DNA from 3 places in the Priestia sp. J2 genome. Region 2 is predicted to be linked to each of the others. Evidence: riboswitches for the same ligand, from Rfam matches in the RefSeq annotation. Region 2 holds a riboswitch; each other region holds the start of a gene.
The links. A riboswitch is a leader RNA that binds a small molecule or an ion and turns the genes downstream of it on or off. The one in region 2 is predicted to bind cyclic di-AMP.
Positions count from the first base shown of each region.

Region 1: linked by a shared signal. The riboswitch ahead of LJY09_RS02305 (glutamate/proton symporter GltT) and the one ahead of LJY09_RS19945 (dicarboxylate/amino acid:cation symporter) in region 2 are both predicted to bind cyclic di-AMP.
Region 3: linked by a shared signal. The riboswitch ahead of LJY09_RS19255 (potassium channel family protein) and the one ahead of LJY09_RS19945 (dicarboxylate/amino acid:cation symporter) in region 2 are both predicted to bind cyclic di-AMP.

Region 1 covers NZ_CP086208.1:425,434-428,715, reverse strand. Annotated here, with positions in the region: gene ytvI (sporulation integral membrane protein YtvI) at 1-291, opposite strand, end outside; gene LJY09_RS02305 (glutamate/proton symporter GltT) at 505-1,764, opposite strand; cyclic di-AMP (ydaO/yuaA leader) riboswitch at 1,871-2,010, opposite strand; gene LJY09_RS02300 (undecaprenyl-diphosphate phosphatase) at 2,284-3,108, opposite strand.
Region 2 covers NZ_CP086208.1:3,840,442-3,843,723, reverse strand. Annotated here, with positions in the region: gene LJY09_RS19950 (NAD(P)/FAD-dependent oxidoreductase) at 1-1,086, shown strand, start outside; cyclic di-AMP (ydaO/yuaA leader) riboswitch at 1,689-1,843, shown strand; gene LJY09_RS19945 (dicarboxylate/amino acid:cation symporter) at 2,024-3,259, shown strand.
Region 3 covers NZ_CP086208.1:3,708,701-3,711,982, forward strand. Annotated here, with positions in the region: gene LJY09_RS19250 (TrkH family potassium uptake protein) at 1-1,141, opposite strand, end outside; gene LJY09_RS19255 (potassium channel family protein) at 1,145-1,804, opposite strand; cyclic di-AMP (ydaO/yuaA leader) riboswitch at 1,929-2,073, opposite strand; gene LJY09_RS19260 (carboxymuconolactone decarboxylase family protein) at 2,189-2,647, opposite strand; gene LJY09_RS19265 (Lrp/AsnC family transcriptional regulator) at 2,768-3,223, shown strand.

The sequences.
Region 1 (3,282 bases), 1.7 Mb from region 2:
GGTTTCATAGATTTCTTTTACAAATGAAGGCGCTATCTTTGAAAGAGCTACCACTTGCGTAACGATTGTCCGAACAATAAAAAATCCAATAAGTATGAGCGAAACAACATATAAAATGAAGGTCATAAGCACTGCGTAGACTCTCTTCATTTTAAAAGATTGATGCAATTTTTGAACAATACCCTCAAGCGCTAATGCTGTTAATAAAGCAAACACAATCGGTAAACTGTAAGGGATTAACAAACATACGATTACTATCGAGGCAATGACCCATATTCGCTTTTTCCACATACTCTACTATCCCCCAACTAGCTAAGCTATCTCTATATTTATTGATAAAGAAAGGAACCAGTGACTGCTTTTATGTAAGAATAAAATTTGGATATATTTATACCTGATGTTACATATTATAGGGTCAATTTCCATAATAATAAAGGAATTATTATGAAAAAAGCTACTTATTCTAATTTTTTGAATAGAATAAGTAGCTTTTTAATTTATAAATTAGCCGGCTCTCATGACCTCTGTACCTTTTTTAGGGTCAAATTTGCCTTCAGATTTAGACATCACAATTGCTGCTAGTGTGTTTCCTACTAAGTTAACAACCGTACGTGCCATATCCATGATTCTGTCTACTCCCGCAATGAAGGCTAATCCTTCTGCCGGAACGCCGATTGTTCCAAGAGTAGCCAGTAATACAACAAATGATGTTCCTGGCACCGCAGCCATTCCTTTAGATGTAACCATCAATACCAGAATGAGCGTCAGCTGTTGAACGATTGTTAAATCAATACCATACACCTGCGCTAAGAATAACGCTGCAATCGCTTGATAGAGAACAGAACCATCTAGGTTAAATGTATAACCAATTGGTACAACGAACGATACGATAGCTTTTGGACAGCCCATCTTTTCAAGTTTTTCCATAATTCGCGGAAGAACTGTCTCAGAACTAGATGTACTGTATGCTAACAACAGTTCATCTTTCATATAGCGGAATAAGTGGAAAATGTTAATTCCTGCCCATTTCGCAATTCCTCCTAATACAACAAGTAGGAAGAAAATTAACGCTAAGTAAACTAAGATAACAAGCTTTCCTAATGAAAGAAGTGACTCTAAACCGAATTTCGAAACTGTTACACCAATTAAAGCAAATACTCCAATCGGAGCCACTTTCATTACTAGGTTTACCACGTGAAACATTGCGTGAGAAACGCCGTCAAAGAATTGAACAACAGGCTTTCCTCTTTCTCCAATTGCCGCTACTCCAAGTGCGAACAATACTGTAAAGAAGATAATTGCTAGCATGTCCCCTTCAACAATTGACTGGAAAAAGTTTGTCGGAACAATGTGTAAGAACGTTTCAGCCACTGACTTTCCTTCTTGCTGTTCGGATGTTTCAACGTATTGTGAAATATCACTCTTCTGTGCTGAATGAATGTCTACACCTTGTCCAGGATGAAAAATATTAGCAATCAATACACCGATTACAATTGCGAAAGTTGTAATAATTTCAAAATAGAGAATGGTTTTAACGCCAAGCTTTCCGACCTGTTTACCGCTACCTGCTCCTGCAACTCCAACGACTAAACTTGAGATAACAATTGGAATAACAATCATCTTAATCAATCTTAAGAACAAGTCTCCCAGCGGCTGCAGGTATGTTACTACACGCGGATCGTTAAACCAAATTACTCCTACAAGAACACCGAGGATTAAACCGGTAAAAATCTGCGTAGCCAAACCAAAACGAATTTTTTTCATAGATGTACCTCCCCAAAGATGTATGACATTTGTATATACTTTTCTGAAAAAACAAAAAAAGACTATTCTTAAGAAAGAACAGCCTTTTACTTACGCTATTTTGGGCTCTTTCTCTCAATAAAGCAAACGAGGTTAACTGTCGGATTCGGAATTGAGAGTTTCCTACCTTTTGTAAGGATTCACCCCAAGGCAGCTTTACTGCCGATAATGATTCCCCCGCTCTATACGATTAAGCTTATTATTCAATTTTTATAAAATTAAAACGATCTATACGTTGTCATACGTTTTTTACAGTCAATAAAACTAAACAGAAGTCTTACTTTTACTTAACTTTATACTGCACAAATATTAATTTACTATTTTTCGACACGTTTTGTCAATACCCATGTTTATAAAACGCTTTCAAAAGACAATAATATATATTTATGCAAAAAAGCTATTGCAATGTTGCAATAGCTTTTTCTTGCTTTTTAAGTCTTTATCAGAAGTTTAAATGGCTATAAAATACGCTTATTTATTTTATAAAAATACAAAATATAGAATAGCCGCTAAAATAATTCGATAAATGGCAAACGGAACTAATTTAATGCGGTTGATTAATTTTAAGAAAAAGCGAATCGATATAAGCGCAAAAATAAAGGCGCTGATAAAACCAGCAATAAAAAACGGTAGTGCATCTGATGTGAAATACTGCCAGTTTTTAACCAATGAAAGTCCACTTGCTCCTGCCATAATTGGCACTGCCATAATAAATGTAAAATCTGCGGCTGCCTTATGGCTCATTCCAAGAAGAACCCCTCCTGAAATCGTTGAGCCTGAACGAGAAAAACCTGGCCAAAGAGCAATACATTGAAACAGTCCTATACCTAGTGCTTGTCCATAAGACATTTGGTCCACCGTCTCTACACGCGGACGTTTAGGTCCAAACAAATCTGCTAGAATCATTAATACAGCTCCGACCACTAAGCCAATTAGCACCGTATTTAAAGAAAACAAATGTTCATCAATGTAATCATCAAACAAAAGTCCTAACACTCCTGCGGGTAACAAACCAACAATTACCTGCATTAAATTTAAGCGATTTGTCGGTCCAATTGCAGCAGCTGGTTTTTTTCCCAATCCTAATAAATTAATAAAACGATCTTTAAAAATAACAACTACTGCTAAGATCGACCCTAGCTGAATAACAATCTTAAATGTATTAGCTACTGGAGATGAAAATAATTCTTTTGAATTTAACCACAGGTCATCCACAATAATCATATGCCCAGTTGACGAAACGGGAGCAAACTCTGTTAAACCTTCTACAATCCCTAAAATGATTGCTACAATAATTTCCCACATAAAGCTATGTACCTTGCCTTTCTTTCAAATTAATAAGCTTATCGCTTCGTTTTACATGCTCAACTATTTTCCTATTTTGACACTTGCTTTTTTATCATAATTGTTAAAACTATGAAATACAATGTGTATTTGCAAAAAGATAAGAATCTTTAATAATTTGTAATAAAAAGCTTA
Region 2 (3,282 bases):
ACGGATCCGTTAACTGATAAAGTTCGTGAAATTGAAAAACGCGGATACGCAGCAGGATTAAAGCTATTGCGTGCCCAAGTGCGTCATTTAGGAACAGAGCAAAATTTAGAAATTTTAAAAAGCATTTATGAATACTTAAAAGAAAAAATTGATATGCAGTATAAAACGGAAGTAGCCGATTTAATAACAGAAAAAGAAGATGGTCAGCATATCGTACGCGGTATTGAATTGAAGAATGGTGACAGAATTACGGCTGATAAAGTCGTGGTTTCACCAGGTCGAGACGGCTCGAAGTGGATGAGCGACTTACTAAAAAAACGCCGTTTGAAAATGATTAACAATCAAGTAGACATCGGTGTTCGAGTAGAAACATCTAACGTTGTTATGGAAGAAATCAACAAGCACTTGTACGAAGGGAAATTTATTTACAATACGTCTGTAGGTACAAGAGTCAGAACGTTCTGCAGCAATCCTTCAGGGCATGTGGTAGTAGAGAATCATTCAGGGATTATGTTAGCAAATGGACACGCATACAAAGATCCGAAGCTTGGAAGTCAAAATACGAACTTTGCGCTGCTTGTTTCTCATAAATTTTCGGATCCATTTGATCAGCCGAACGAATATGCGCACGAAGTATCAAGATTAGCTAATATGCTGTCAAACGGAGGCTTAGTTGTTCAAAAGTATGGAGATATTTTAAAGGGGCGCCGTTCAACAGCGAATCGAATTAAAGAAGGCTTTTTAGAACCAACGTTAAAAGAAGCTGTCCCTGGTGATTTGGGTTTAGTGCTTCCATACAATACAATGAAAAGCTTAATTGAAATGACAGAAGCACTGGATCATGTAACGCCTGGGTTAGCATCTGAACATACGCTGTTTTACGGTGTGGAAGCGAAATTTTACTCCGCCCGTCCGAAGTTAAACGATAAGTTTGAAACTGAAATTTCCGGTTTATACGTGGGAGGAGACGGAGCTGGTATTACGCGAGGACTCGCGCAGGCAAGTGCGTGTGGTGTGTGGGTAGCGCGTGACATTGTTGAAAAATTAAAGAATCGTAAAGCAAGTTCTGAACCTGTTACTGTATAAAAAAAGAGGCCGTCACGGCCTCTTTTTTTTATGGGTTAAATAACGAGAGGGAATAAGTAAAAAGTAAAGAACTTGTACCGCTCCAACTCCGATAGTTTTATATGATAATTACCCGCTCCTTTTTAAAAGATAGTAGGAAATCTATACTTCTATCTTGAGCAGAATTAAGTAGAATAAGGGGAATTGATAATGTCGATTTCTTCGCATCAATAAAGTCAGTGAAATTTTAGGGAGTGTATATCAAGCAGTACAAGGATAAAATCAACAGTTGGAAAGAGTTATTTTTTTTGATAAGTAAAATATTTATGGAAGCAGTAAAGTACATGGATATTAGAATAATTATACATATTTATGAATGATATTAATGAGAAGAAAGTTCACTTTATAAACTATTTTTTGAATTAATTTTTTATTCATTAGATTGTAAGTCTTGTTAAATAGGTGTTTTTGGTTTATTGAAATATGATGTAAATATTTTGAAATATAACAATTCTCAACTTTTTACGATAAAATCATGCATTATTTTTGAATAAAAACTTGACAGGAATACATAAAATGAATTTTAATTAAAGTAACAATTATTATCATGCAAAAATATTAAAGAAAATTATTTGCTTAATCTCTTTTGTTTTATAAGAGAACGGAGGACCCATATTTGTGCGTAATGTACTTGGGGTGAATCTTGAATGAATCAAGTAGGGTAACTCACGTACCCGAATCCGACAGCTAACTCCGTAAGCATTCAGTGAGGGAATAACAGGTCTATGAAACCATGATATTCTCATGGTTTTTTGTATAGCTAAAAATATTCCTAAACTATTAATCTGAAAATTTTTAATATATTGTATATTTTGAGTGTTATCACCCTCAATGCATGGTAAAATAAGTATAGTAGTTAGAATCATTCTAATATAATTTATTTATGGGAGGTAAATCTATGAAGCTATCGACAAAGATCATTATCGCGCTAATTGCTGGTGCTGTTGTAGGAGTGTTGATTAATGCTTTTGCTCCAAGTGCTTTTGCTCCGCTGGACAAGTACTTGTTTACGCCGCTTGGGCAAATTTTCTTAAGCTTAATTAAAATGCTTGTTGTACCAATTGTGTTTTTCTCTATCACGTTAGGCGTAGCAGGTTTAGGAGATCCTAAAAAACTGGGAAGAATCGGGGCAAAAACAGTTTCGTACTTCCTAGTGACAACAACCGTTGCTATTGTAATTGGTTTATTATTAGCGTTTGTTATTAAACCAGGAACATTTGGATCTTTTGATACAAAAAACGCTTCTTTTGAAGCTGAAAAAGCACCGCCGGTTGGAGAGACATTCTTAAATATGATTCCAGTCAATCCAATCCAAGCGATGGCTGAAGGGAATATGCTTCAACTTATCGTTTTCTCTATCTTTATCGGTTTTGGTATTACGATGCTTGGAAGTAAAACCAAAGGGCTTTATAATTTACTCGAGCAAGGCAATGAATTGATGATGTACCTTGTAAATCTAGTGATGAAGTTTGCTCCTTACGGAACATTTGGGCTTCTTGCAACAGCGGTTGGAAGTCAAGGCTGGCAGGCAATTAAAGCGATGGGGCTTTACATGATTGTAGTCGTGCTCGCACTGTTCATCCATTCGATTGTAACATATGGGGGGTCAGTCGCTCTTATGGCCAGACGTAACCCTATTGAATTTTTTAAAGGTTTTGCTCCTGCGATGACAGTTGGATTCAGTACATCAAGCAGTAGTGCAACGCTTCCGATTTCAATGAATGTGGCTCAAAAAAATCTTCGTGTCCCGGAGTCCATCAGCAGTTTTGTTCAGCCGTTAGGTGCTACCATTAACATGGATGGAACAGCAATTATGCAAGGTGTCGCGACTATTTTTATTGCGCAAGTATACGGCGTTGACCTGTCGCTGGGTGCTCTTGTGACGGTTGTATTAACAGCGGTGCTTGCTAGTATTGGTACAGCAGGCGTGCCGGGAGTTGGTCTCATTATGCTAGCGATGGTATTGAGTTCGGTTGGCCTGCCTGTAGCAGGTATCGGATTGATTATCGGGATTGATCGCTTGCTTGATATGCTTCGTACATCTGTAAATATTACGGGAGACGCTGCGTGTGCCGTTATTGTGGCTGAGTCAGAAGCAAAGCGTATCGATAAATCTGTAACGCAATCGGCTTAATAAATGTAAAAGCTCTAGCTATA
Region 3 (3,282 bases), 130 kb from region 2:
CAGAAACCACTTCAAACATAATTTTTATAAACGGCAGGTTTTCTGAGATATTTAATAGAAAAATGGCCCCAAACACAAACATAATCGAAATCATCGTAATGGCTAGTGCCTTAAACACATGAAGAGGAAGAAGCCGTCTCTTTAACAGCACAATATCTTCCCTGCTTCGTAAAAATGCCCATACAGAAAAGACAATCACCACAAACGTTGTTAGTTTAATACCTCCTCCTGTTGACGCACTCCCTGCACCTATGAACATTAACATAACCATTAAAAATATGGTGGAATCATGTAGACTTCCTATATCGATACTATTAAAACCTGCTGTGCGTGTTGTTACCGCTTGAAAATAAGACGCCCACACTTTGTCTCCTAATGACAAACTTCCAAGTGTATGTGAATTGCCGTACTCTAAGAAAAAAATAAAAAGCATGGCAATCACGTTAATGGCAAACGTGCTGATAATCATAATTTTTGAATGCAGCGTTAGTTTTTTATACGATTTTTTTACCCACATATCAGCAAGAACGGTAAATCCTAACCCACCAATAATAAACAAAAAGGAAATCGTTATGTTAATAACGGGATCTCCTACATACTGAACTAAGCTGTCAGATAATAGTCCGAACCCTGCGTTATTAAAAGCTGAAATTGAATGAAACAAGCTAAAGAATAGCCCCTTAGACCATCCGAATTCCGGAACCCAGCGTATCGCTAAAAAGATAAGTGCAACAAACTCAATTAAAAATGAAAAGATAAACAGCCTTTTAACTAGCAGGACAACTCCGCCGACGCTCGTTTGATTTAATGCCTGCTGAACGAGCATACGCTCTTTAAATCCAATTTTTTTACCTAGCATCATAAAAATCAGCACGGCAAATGACATAATGCCAAGACCGCCTATTTGAATTAACAGCATAATAATCGTTTGACCGATGACGGTAAAACGCGTACCTGTATCTACGACGGCTAAGCCGGTCACTGTCATAGCGGAAGTAGATGTAAAAAGGGCGTCTACCCACCGGATTGGCTCAGTAGTAGAAAAAGGCATCATTAATAAAAGAGCACCAATAATAATTCCTCCGCCAAAAATGGAGACAAGCAGCTGCGGCGGCGTAAGCCTAACAATTTTTTTTTTCATAAGTTAAACTCCTTCTTCTTCAAAACGGTTTAAATCGCGATTATGTCCGATAACAATAAGCATATCTCCTTGTTCAATTGTTTCATGCGCCGTAGGCGAAATCACCATTTCCCCGTCTTTTCGCTGAAAACCGATAATATTACAGCCGTACTTTGCACGAATATTTAAATCAAACAGCGTTTTATTATGAAGTTTCTTAGAAGCGACAATTTCAACAATACTATAGTCTTTAGACAGTTCAATATAGTCAATAATTTTTTCTGACACCACGTGATGAGCAATCCGCTTCGCAATATCGCGCTCAGGATGAATGACTTTGTCCGCTCCTATTTTCTCCAGCACTTTTTGATGATACATATTCACCGCTTTTACCCATACTTGCTTAACGCCCATATCTTTTAAAAGCATCGTTGCAAGCACGCTTGCTTCGATATCGTCTCCAAACGAAATAAGAGCATGATCAACGTTACGAATGCCTAGCCCTTTTAAGCTAGCTTCATCAATTGCGTTCGCTTGCACGACATATGTAGCTGAGTTGCTATATTTCTTTACTACCTCCTGATTGCGGTCAATAGCGAGCACATCCACATCCAAATTAGCAAACTCTTCAACCAAACTGCCTCCAAAACGACCTAATCCCAATACAGCAAACTGTTTTTTCATAATGTATTTATTCCTTTCTTCAACTGCTGTGTGTTCTCTTAGCTTATACTTTTTCTAAAAAATTACATGTTTTTCTTAAAAAAAGCGCAAAAAAACACAGGAAGGCTCCTGTGTTTTTTCACACTCTTCCCCCTCAAAACGCTTGCGAAGTTAGCTGTCGGGTTCGGGTTTTAAGAGTAACCCTACCTTTTTAAGGATTCACCCCGGAGCACAATATGTGCGTAAATAATGGGTCCTCCGCTCCGTAATGGATTAAGCGATTTTTATTCAAATGTCTATGATCTATTTTTTAGAATAATCGATTCGATTCATGATACGTTTCACTTCACGAAAGCTATCTTACTCCTGTGGATTTTGTCTGTCAAGATATTTTTAGGGAAGACATCACTTGCGCTGCAAACTGCAAAAATCATATAAATCTAAACTGACAATCAGTTTGTGAAATTGATCAAACAAATTAATAACAGCCAAAAGCTCTAATAGCTGCGTATCACTGTAAAATTTCTTTAATTGATCCATATCAGCATCCGTCAAATCCCTTGGACGCACTCGGTATACATCTATAAATCGAAACAGCAGTCGATCTTTTTCTTCCAGCTCTTTTTCTCTTAACACTTTTTGATTAAGCGTCTTATCGCCTACATATGACATGCTCATACACGTCTCACAGCCGTTAACACCTGCTAGATAAAGCCTGATTTTTTCCTTAGTCTCTCTTTTTACTATATCACTGTTCCAAAGCTTGTCGTATAGCTCATCATACAACCTTTTTACATCTGGAATTAAATTCAGTGCTTTTTCAAAATTTGTTCCCTCTTCGTTTGTTAACAAAACTCTTGCCATTTTTTACTCACTCCTTTTTAATTATTATAGTAAGAAAAATGGAGATTTCAGATAACAAATAAAACATATTATCTGCTATTACTAATCAAATGAAACATTAATATGAAAGAAGGTTTTCAATTGAAAATTGATGAAATTGATTTATCGATTTTGCAGGCACTGCAGCAAAACAGCCGTCTTTCCTTAAGAGAGCTAGGAAAACAAATTAACCTGTCTCCTCCTTCAGTGGCAGAGCGAGTAAGACAGCTAGAGAGCTTTGGTATTATAAAAGGATATACAATCGATATTGATTATGAAAAGCTGCAGTTGCCCGTCTCGTGTTTTATTGAAGTAACCATGAAAAACGGAGAGCACGAGCGTTTTAAAAGATTTATTTCTCAGTATCCCTATGCTTTATTCTGTGAACGCATCGCCGGACAGGCTTGCTTCATTACAAAGCTTCAGCTTCCTCACCTGCACGTACTCGAGCAATTTATTAACGAAATTACACCTTATGCCAAAACGATTTCACACATCGCCCTTTCTCACGTGGAGATGTCTTCTGCATTATTGAGTCATTTAAAAGATGAAAAGTGATTGAAACATACGTTCACCGTACTAACGAAAAGATCCGAACGATTCATCGTTCGGATCTT